Robertmurraya sp. FSL R5-0851: one gene and its partner. Each later gene encodes a partner of the first gene's protein in a complex. Links are inferred from orthologs where the notes say so. Each region holds a gene or a part of one and is shown on either strand. Other genes may lie near its edges.

Evidence for each region.
Region 2: MKX65_RS07355 (region 1) and MKX65_RS14315 share a complex: the UniProt entries of both Bacillus subtilis proteins name them as parts of the ktrCD complex. The link is inferred for Robertmurraya sp. FSL R5-0851 from one-to-one orthologs.

Annotation. Positions count from the first base shown.
Region 1 is NZ_JBBOOE010000001.1:1,413,866-1,417,041, reverse strand. What follows is about bases 70-2,904. They hold MKX65_RS07355 (potassium channel family protein), read right to left. Parts: upstream 1,900-2,904; coding sequence 1,240-1,899; downstream 70-1,239. Other genes in these bases: MKX65_RS07350 (ABC transporter ATP-binding protein), read right to left, coding at 2,582-2,904; rnjA (ribonuclease J1), read left to right, coding at 70-1,198. Also shown: more of rnjA, read left to right, coding at 1-69; more of MKX65_RS07350, read right to left, coding at 2,905-3,176. UniProt on the Bacillus subtilis protein: Catalytic subunit of the KtrCD potassium uptake transporter. The 2 major potassium transporter complexes KtrAB and KtrCD confer resistance to both suddenly imposed and prolonged osmotic stress.
Region 2 is NZ_JBBOOE010000001.1:2,789,835-2,793,086, reverse strand. Bases 193-3,103 are described here. They hold MKX65_RS14315 (TrkH family potassium uptake protein), read right to left. Parts: upstream 2,371-3,103; coding sequence 1,015-2,370; downstream 193-1,014. Other genes in these bases: MKX65_RS14310 (ABC transporter ATP-binding protein), read left to right, coding at 2,602-3,103; MKX65_RS14320 (aspartate kinase), read left to right, coding at 193-641. Outside these bases: more of MKX65_RS14320, read left to right, coding at 1-192; more of MKX65_RS14310, read left to right, coding at 3,104-3,252. UniProt on the Bacillus subtilis protein: Integral membrane subunit of the KtrCD potassium uptake transporter. The 2 major potassium transporter complexes KtrAB and KtrCD confer resistance to both suddenly imposed and prolonged osmotic stress.

The DNA of each region.
Region 1 (3,176 bases):
ACAAATTGTCCACACAGGAGATTTTAAATTCGATTTCACTCCAGTTGGGGAACCAGCTAATTTAACAAAAATGGCTGAGATCGGTAAAGATGGCGTACTCTGTTTGTTGTCTGATAGTACCAACAGTGAAGTCCCTGATTTTACCATGTCAGAGCGACGTGTGGGTGAAAGCATTCAGGATATTTTTAGAAAGGTAGAAGGGCGTGTTATTTTTGCCACCTTCGCATCTAATATCCACCGCCTTCAACAAGTAACAGAAGCTGCTGTTGCACAAGGCAGAAAAATCGCTGTATTTGGTAGAAGTATGGAAGCAGCGATTCGTATTGGACAAGAATTAGGTTATATTCGTGCACCGAAAGATACATTTATTGAGCCACAACAAATTAATCGAATTCCAGCTAACCAAGTAACGATACTTTGTACAGGAAGTCAAGGGGAGCCTATGGCAGCTCTTTCACGTATTGCCAATGGAACTCACCGTCAAATTCAAATCATTCCTGGAGACACTGTTGTGTTCTCATCTTCGCCAATTCCAGGAAACACGGTTAGTGTAAGTCGTACGATCAACATGCTTTTCCGAGCAGGAGCAGATGTGATTCATGGATCATTAAATGATATTCATACTTCTGGTCATGGTGGACAACAGGAACAAAAGCTAATGTTACGACTGATTAAACCTAAGTTCTTTATGCCAATCCACGGGGAATATCGCATGCAAAAAATGCATGCAAAACTTGCAGTAGATTGTGGAGTAGAAGAAGAAAACTGCTTTATTATGGATAATGGTGAGGTTCTAGCTTTAAGTGAAGATACTGCACAAGTTGCTGGAAAGATTCCATCAGGTAATGTTTATATTGATGGAAGTGGAATCGGTGATATCGGTAATATCGTTTTAAGAGACCGTCGAATCCTATCTGAAGAAGGACTAGTCGTTGTTGTTGTAAGCATTAATATGAAGGACTTTAAAATTGCTGCTGGTCCTGATATCATCTCACGCGGGTTTGTGTATATGAGAGAGTCCGGTGATCTGATTAACGATGCTCAATCACTCATTTCTAAGCACTTAAATAAAGTAATGGAAAGAAAAACAACACAATGGTCGGAAATTAAAAATGAAATTACCGACACCTTATCTCCTTTCCTATATGAAAAAACAAAACGCCGCCCTATGATTTTACCGATCATAATGGAGGTATAAAACATAAAGCCACTCTAAAAATAGAGTGGCTTTTATTTGTATCATTGGATGACTTTCTTCTCAAAACGATTGATATCAACATCCGCCCCAATAACGATTAGGACGTCATTTTCTGCAATGGGTTCATTTGCTTGTGGTGATACAATGATATTATTTCCTCGCTTAATAGCAACAATGTTAATACCGTATTTCGCACGAATATCCAAATCGATAATAGTATTCCCGACAAGACGATCACTTGCAACAATTTCGACAATACTATGTTCATCTGAAAGCTCCAGATAATCTAATACACTGTTCGATATGATATTATGAGCAATTCTTTTCCCCATGTCTCTCTCAGGATGAACCACATGGTCTGCACCAATTTTTCTAAGTACCTTCTCGTGATAATCATTTTGTGCTTTTACCGTAATATTATTTACGCCAAGCTCTTTTAGTATAAGCGTAGTTAAAATACTTGCTTGAATATTATCCCCAATGGCAACAATCACGTGGTCAAAATTACGTATACCAAGACTTTTTAATACTGATTCATCAGTTGAATCCCCTACTACGGCATGAGAAGCAATCATTGAAAACTCATTCACACGGTCCTCACTATTATCAATTGCCATAACCTCCATACCCTCTTCAGCAAGAGCACGGCAAATACTTCCTCCAAAACGACCGAGTCCAATGACAGCAAATTCTTTTTTCATAAAAAGGTTCCTCCGAATACTATTGAAGTATTTTACCATTTTAGCACAAAGGACTAAAAGGAAAAAGCCCCCATCTCAGGGTAAAGAGTTCCGTTTTGAAGTACTTTTCTTAAAATACGTACCGAAATGACGGTCGTATTGGAAAATAAGCGGAGAATTTCCGGTTATTAGTGAAATGGAGCCTTGTTTGGGGGTAAGTAAGGGGAGTTTTTCCGCTTATGCAAAGCAAAATCTCCTATTTTCGAAGTTTTTTAGCCGATAGGCGGAATCTCTCCGTCTATTTAAGCCTTTTTTATTAAAAATTACTAATTAAGCGGAATATCTCCGTCTATTTTGCAGCTCGGGTACTTAACCTGATCCCCAACAGATAAGTGCTTAACCCTCTTGAACCTAGATGTGGAAAACAGTAGCTTTTTATCGAAACGCTTATTTAGATAATAAAATCGGTACTTAAAACGGCACTGCAAATGACATAAGTTTTGAACCTTATTTTTAATTGTACAATACTTATTGTCCATCTTAATAGTGTTGTCAATTGCTAGGTAAAAGTTAATGGGATTTTGTAGAAACGCTAATAAATAAAGAAAGACGTATGCAATTCATACGTCAATTCTTGTGTTTTAATAAGAAAGTACCCGAAAACAGAACCCTTTAATCTCAGGGTGAGCGATAACTAACTCCATTAACTCGCTGTGTTCATGGTAAATTGTGCTCTTACAAGAGAATAGTATTCCCCTTGTAAATTCATTAATTGTTCATGATTACCTTGTTCAATGATTTCACCATGGTCAAGTACAAAGATTTGATCAGCTTCACGTATCGTAGATAAACGGTGAGCGATAATAACAGCTGTACGGTTTTTTAATAAAGTCTTTAGGGCATTTTGAATCTTCTGTTCAGATTCTGTATCTATACTTGCCGTAGCTTCGTCTAGTATAAGAATTTTAGGGTCTGCAAGCAAGGCTCTGGCAAAGGAAATTAACTGTCTCTCCCCTACTGAAAGGACATTTCCTCTCTCTTCTACCTCAGTTTCATACCCATTTGGAAGTCTTTCAATAAACCCATTAGCACCAACAGCCCTTGCAGCTTCTTTTGCCTCTTCCTCCGATGCCTCGGGGTTTCCAAACAATATATTTTCCATAATCGTACCGGAAAATATGAATGTGTCTTGTAGCACTACACCTATTTGTTTTCTTAAGCTCTTTAGCGAAACGTCCTTTAAATCAGTCCCATCAATAGATATAGTGCCACTTGTCGGGTCGTAAAACCGGCTAATT
Region 2 (3,252 bases), 1.4 Mb from region 1 along the record:
TTACTTACCGTGAAATGAGAGAACTTTCTTACGCTGGATTTTCTGTATTTCACGATGAAGCATTAATTCCAGCTTTTAGGGCAGGAATTCCAGTACAGGTAAAAAACACGAATAACCCGCTATCACCAGGGACTTTAATTGTTCATCAGCGTAGTGTTCAAAATGGTCCTGTAACAGGAATTGCAAGTGATAAAGGGTTCTGTAGTATTTATGTTGGAAAATATTTAATGAACAGAGAAATCGGTTTTGGAAGTAGATTATTAAGAATATTAGAAGAACATGGAATGTCCTACGAGCATACTCCGTCAGGAATTGATGATATTTCTGTTATTTTACGTCAGGATCAAATGGATTACGAAACAGAACAACGTATTGTAAACCTAATTCTCACTGAATTGCATGCAGATGAAGTGAAGGTTGAGCACGATTTGGCTTTAATCATGATTGTTGGTGAAGGCATGAGACAAAATGTTGGAACAACAGCAAAAGCTGCGAAGGCTCTTGCCGATGCTGGTGTGAATATTGAGATGATTAACCAAGGTTCATCTGAAGTAAGTATGATGTTTGGTGTCAAAGAAGCGGATGAAAAGCATGCTGTAAAAGCACTTTATAATGAGTTCTTTGTCGGTGTTCCGGTATAAGATACGAGAAGCATGAATATTCATGCTTCTGTTTTTTATGGAAACGAAAACCCCGGGCTAGGCCCGGGGTTCCAAAAAGCTTTCAGCGTGGTATTAAAAAAACTTCCTCATGGTGCTAAAATATTTTTGGTTCGCCAACCAAAATACCAGCACGGAGGAAGTCCCATGTCTAAAGACAATAATAGTTTAGCACACACTACCTGGAATTGTAAGTATCACATCGTCTTTGTTTATTAATAATAATTTTGTTTTAGTCAAAAATAAAGGAAATATGATAATAAAATCAAGCAAATCGAAATTAAAAAGAAAACTCCACCATTAGTATAAAAAAAACTCCTTTGCTCAAAACAGTGGAGTTTTTACTTTACTATATCTAACCAATAATAATTCGTTCTTTAGGATAATGAAACTTTTCTTTAACTGGGTTTCCACGAATGATAAATAGGAAAGAGAAGATACCTATACGGCCAATAAACATGACCAAAATTATGACTAGCTTACTTGCGACACTTAATTCGGAAGTAATCCCCATAGATAATCCAGTGGTTCCAAATGCAGAACAGACTTCAAAAAGGATTGGCATAAGACCTATCGATGGTTCTAGCACGGCAATGGTGATCACAGCTGCTGAACAAATCATTATAGCTGTTGTTATTACAATATAGGATTTAAGAATGTCTTCCTGCAGTATTTCTTTTTTAAATACTTTAATTGTATCTTTTCCCTTGGCATAGCTGAAGATACTAAGCATCATAATTGCTAATGAAGTGGTTCGTATTCCTCCCCCAACACTGCTTGGGGATGCTCCAATAAACATAAGTATACATAAAATGAGTAACGTTGGTGTAGTGAATTCATTCACGTTCATTGTTGATAGTCCACCACTACGAGACGATACGGATTGGAAGAACGCATAGAAGAAAGATTCATGCCAAGATTTCCCTGCAAAAAATGCGTTATATTCAAAAAGGATGATGAGTATGGTTCCAATCACTACTAATAGTATAAAAGTGGTTGATGTTATTTTCGTAAATAAGCTGAAACGGAAAAGGGTATCTTCTTTCCTAAATAAGAAATGCCTAACTTCAATTAATACAGGAAATCCTATAGCCCCTAACACAATTAAAATGATATTGACTAGTTGAACAAAGTAATCACCTGCATAAGGATGAAGGGATTTACCGGTAATATCAAAGCCGCCATTGGTTGTTGCACTAACACTCATAAAAAATCCGTGTAATAATGCTTCAGGCCAGTCAGGGTAGTAACGCAGTAAATAAGCACCTAAAACCAATGAACCGATAATTTCAATTAATATAATAAGGAAAAGTATCTGTCTCATAAGCTGTACAAGTCCTGATAAGGTCGATTGATTTTGGTCTGTCATGATTAATTTTCTTTCTCTGAGTCCAATTTTTTTTCCCATTACCAACCAAATGAATGTTCCCAGAGTCATAATCCCAATTCCACCAAATTGGAGGATGAAAGTTAATATAAACATACCTGTAGTACTAAACTTCTCTGCAATAGTTATTGTTGATAATCCAGTGACACTTACCGCACTTGCCGCAGTAAATAAAGCATCAACAAAAGAGAGCTCTTCACCTGGTTTTAGTGCAACAGGGATTAGTAAAAGAAGAGTAGAAATACCTACCGCAATGATATAAAACAACACAATAATTTGAACAGATGAAAGCTTTTCCATAAAGATTTTCGAACTAATTTTCATAATAAACCTCTTTAAAAATATTCTAAACATATTGTTGTTCCCATAAGTTCCAATTATACAAAAGATAATGGTAATCGGGAAGTAGTTTATTCAATTGCTCAAACAGTCATCTAGTATTATTTTAACAGAGTGAATGAGGAAACAATTGAAAATAAATAATAATTTGTAACTTTATCCAATTTTAATCGTATAGAAATAGGTGCTATATAAAAGATGGAAAGAAGGGTGAAAATGACTCAATATGCTCTAGAAGTTAACAACCTTACAAAGAAAATAGGGAAAAAACTGATTGTTGAAAACGTAACTTTCCAAATTGAAAAAGGGGAAATCTTTGGTTTACTTGGTCCAAACGGAGCTGGAAAAACAACGATCATTCGAATGATCGTTCACTTAATTAATCGTACAGAAGGAAAAGTAGTCATAAATGGACATGATCTAGATCAATCATTTAAAGATGCAATGGGTGAAATAGGGGCCATTGTAGAAAATCCAGAATTCTATAAATATATGAGTGGAATGAAAAACCTAAAGCATTATATGAGAATGGCTACTAGAGAGGTTTCAACTGAAAGGCTTGATGAGGTAATTCGCTTGGTCGGTCTTGAACAAGCGATCCACCAGAAAGTAAGAACATATTCCCTTGGAATGAGACAAAGACTCGGAGTTGCTCAGGCTTTATTACATAGTCCAAGCATCCTCATTCTTGATGAACCGACAAACGGACTTGATCCACAAGGTATAAGGGAATTTCGTGATTATTTAAGATTATTAGTGAATCAAGGGATATCTGTATTGGTCTCTTCCCACTTGCTTTCAGAAATGGAACTGATGTGTGATCGTTTTGCGATAATAGAAAAAGGCAAATTAACACATATATCCCGA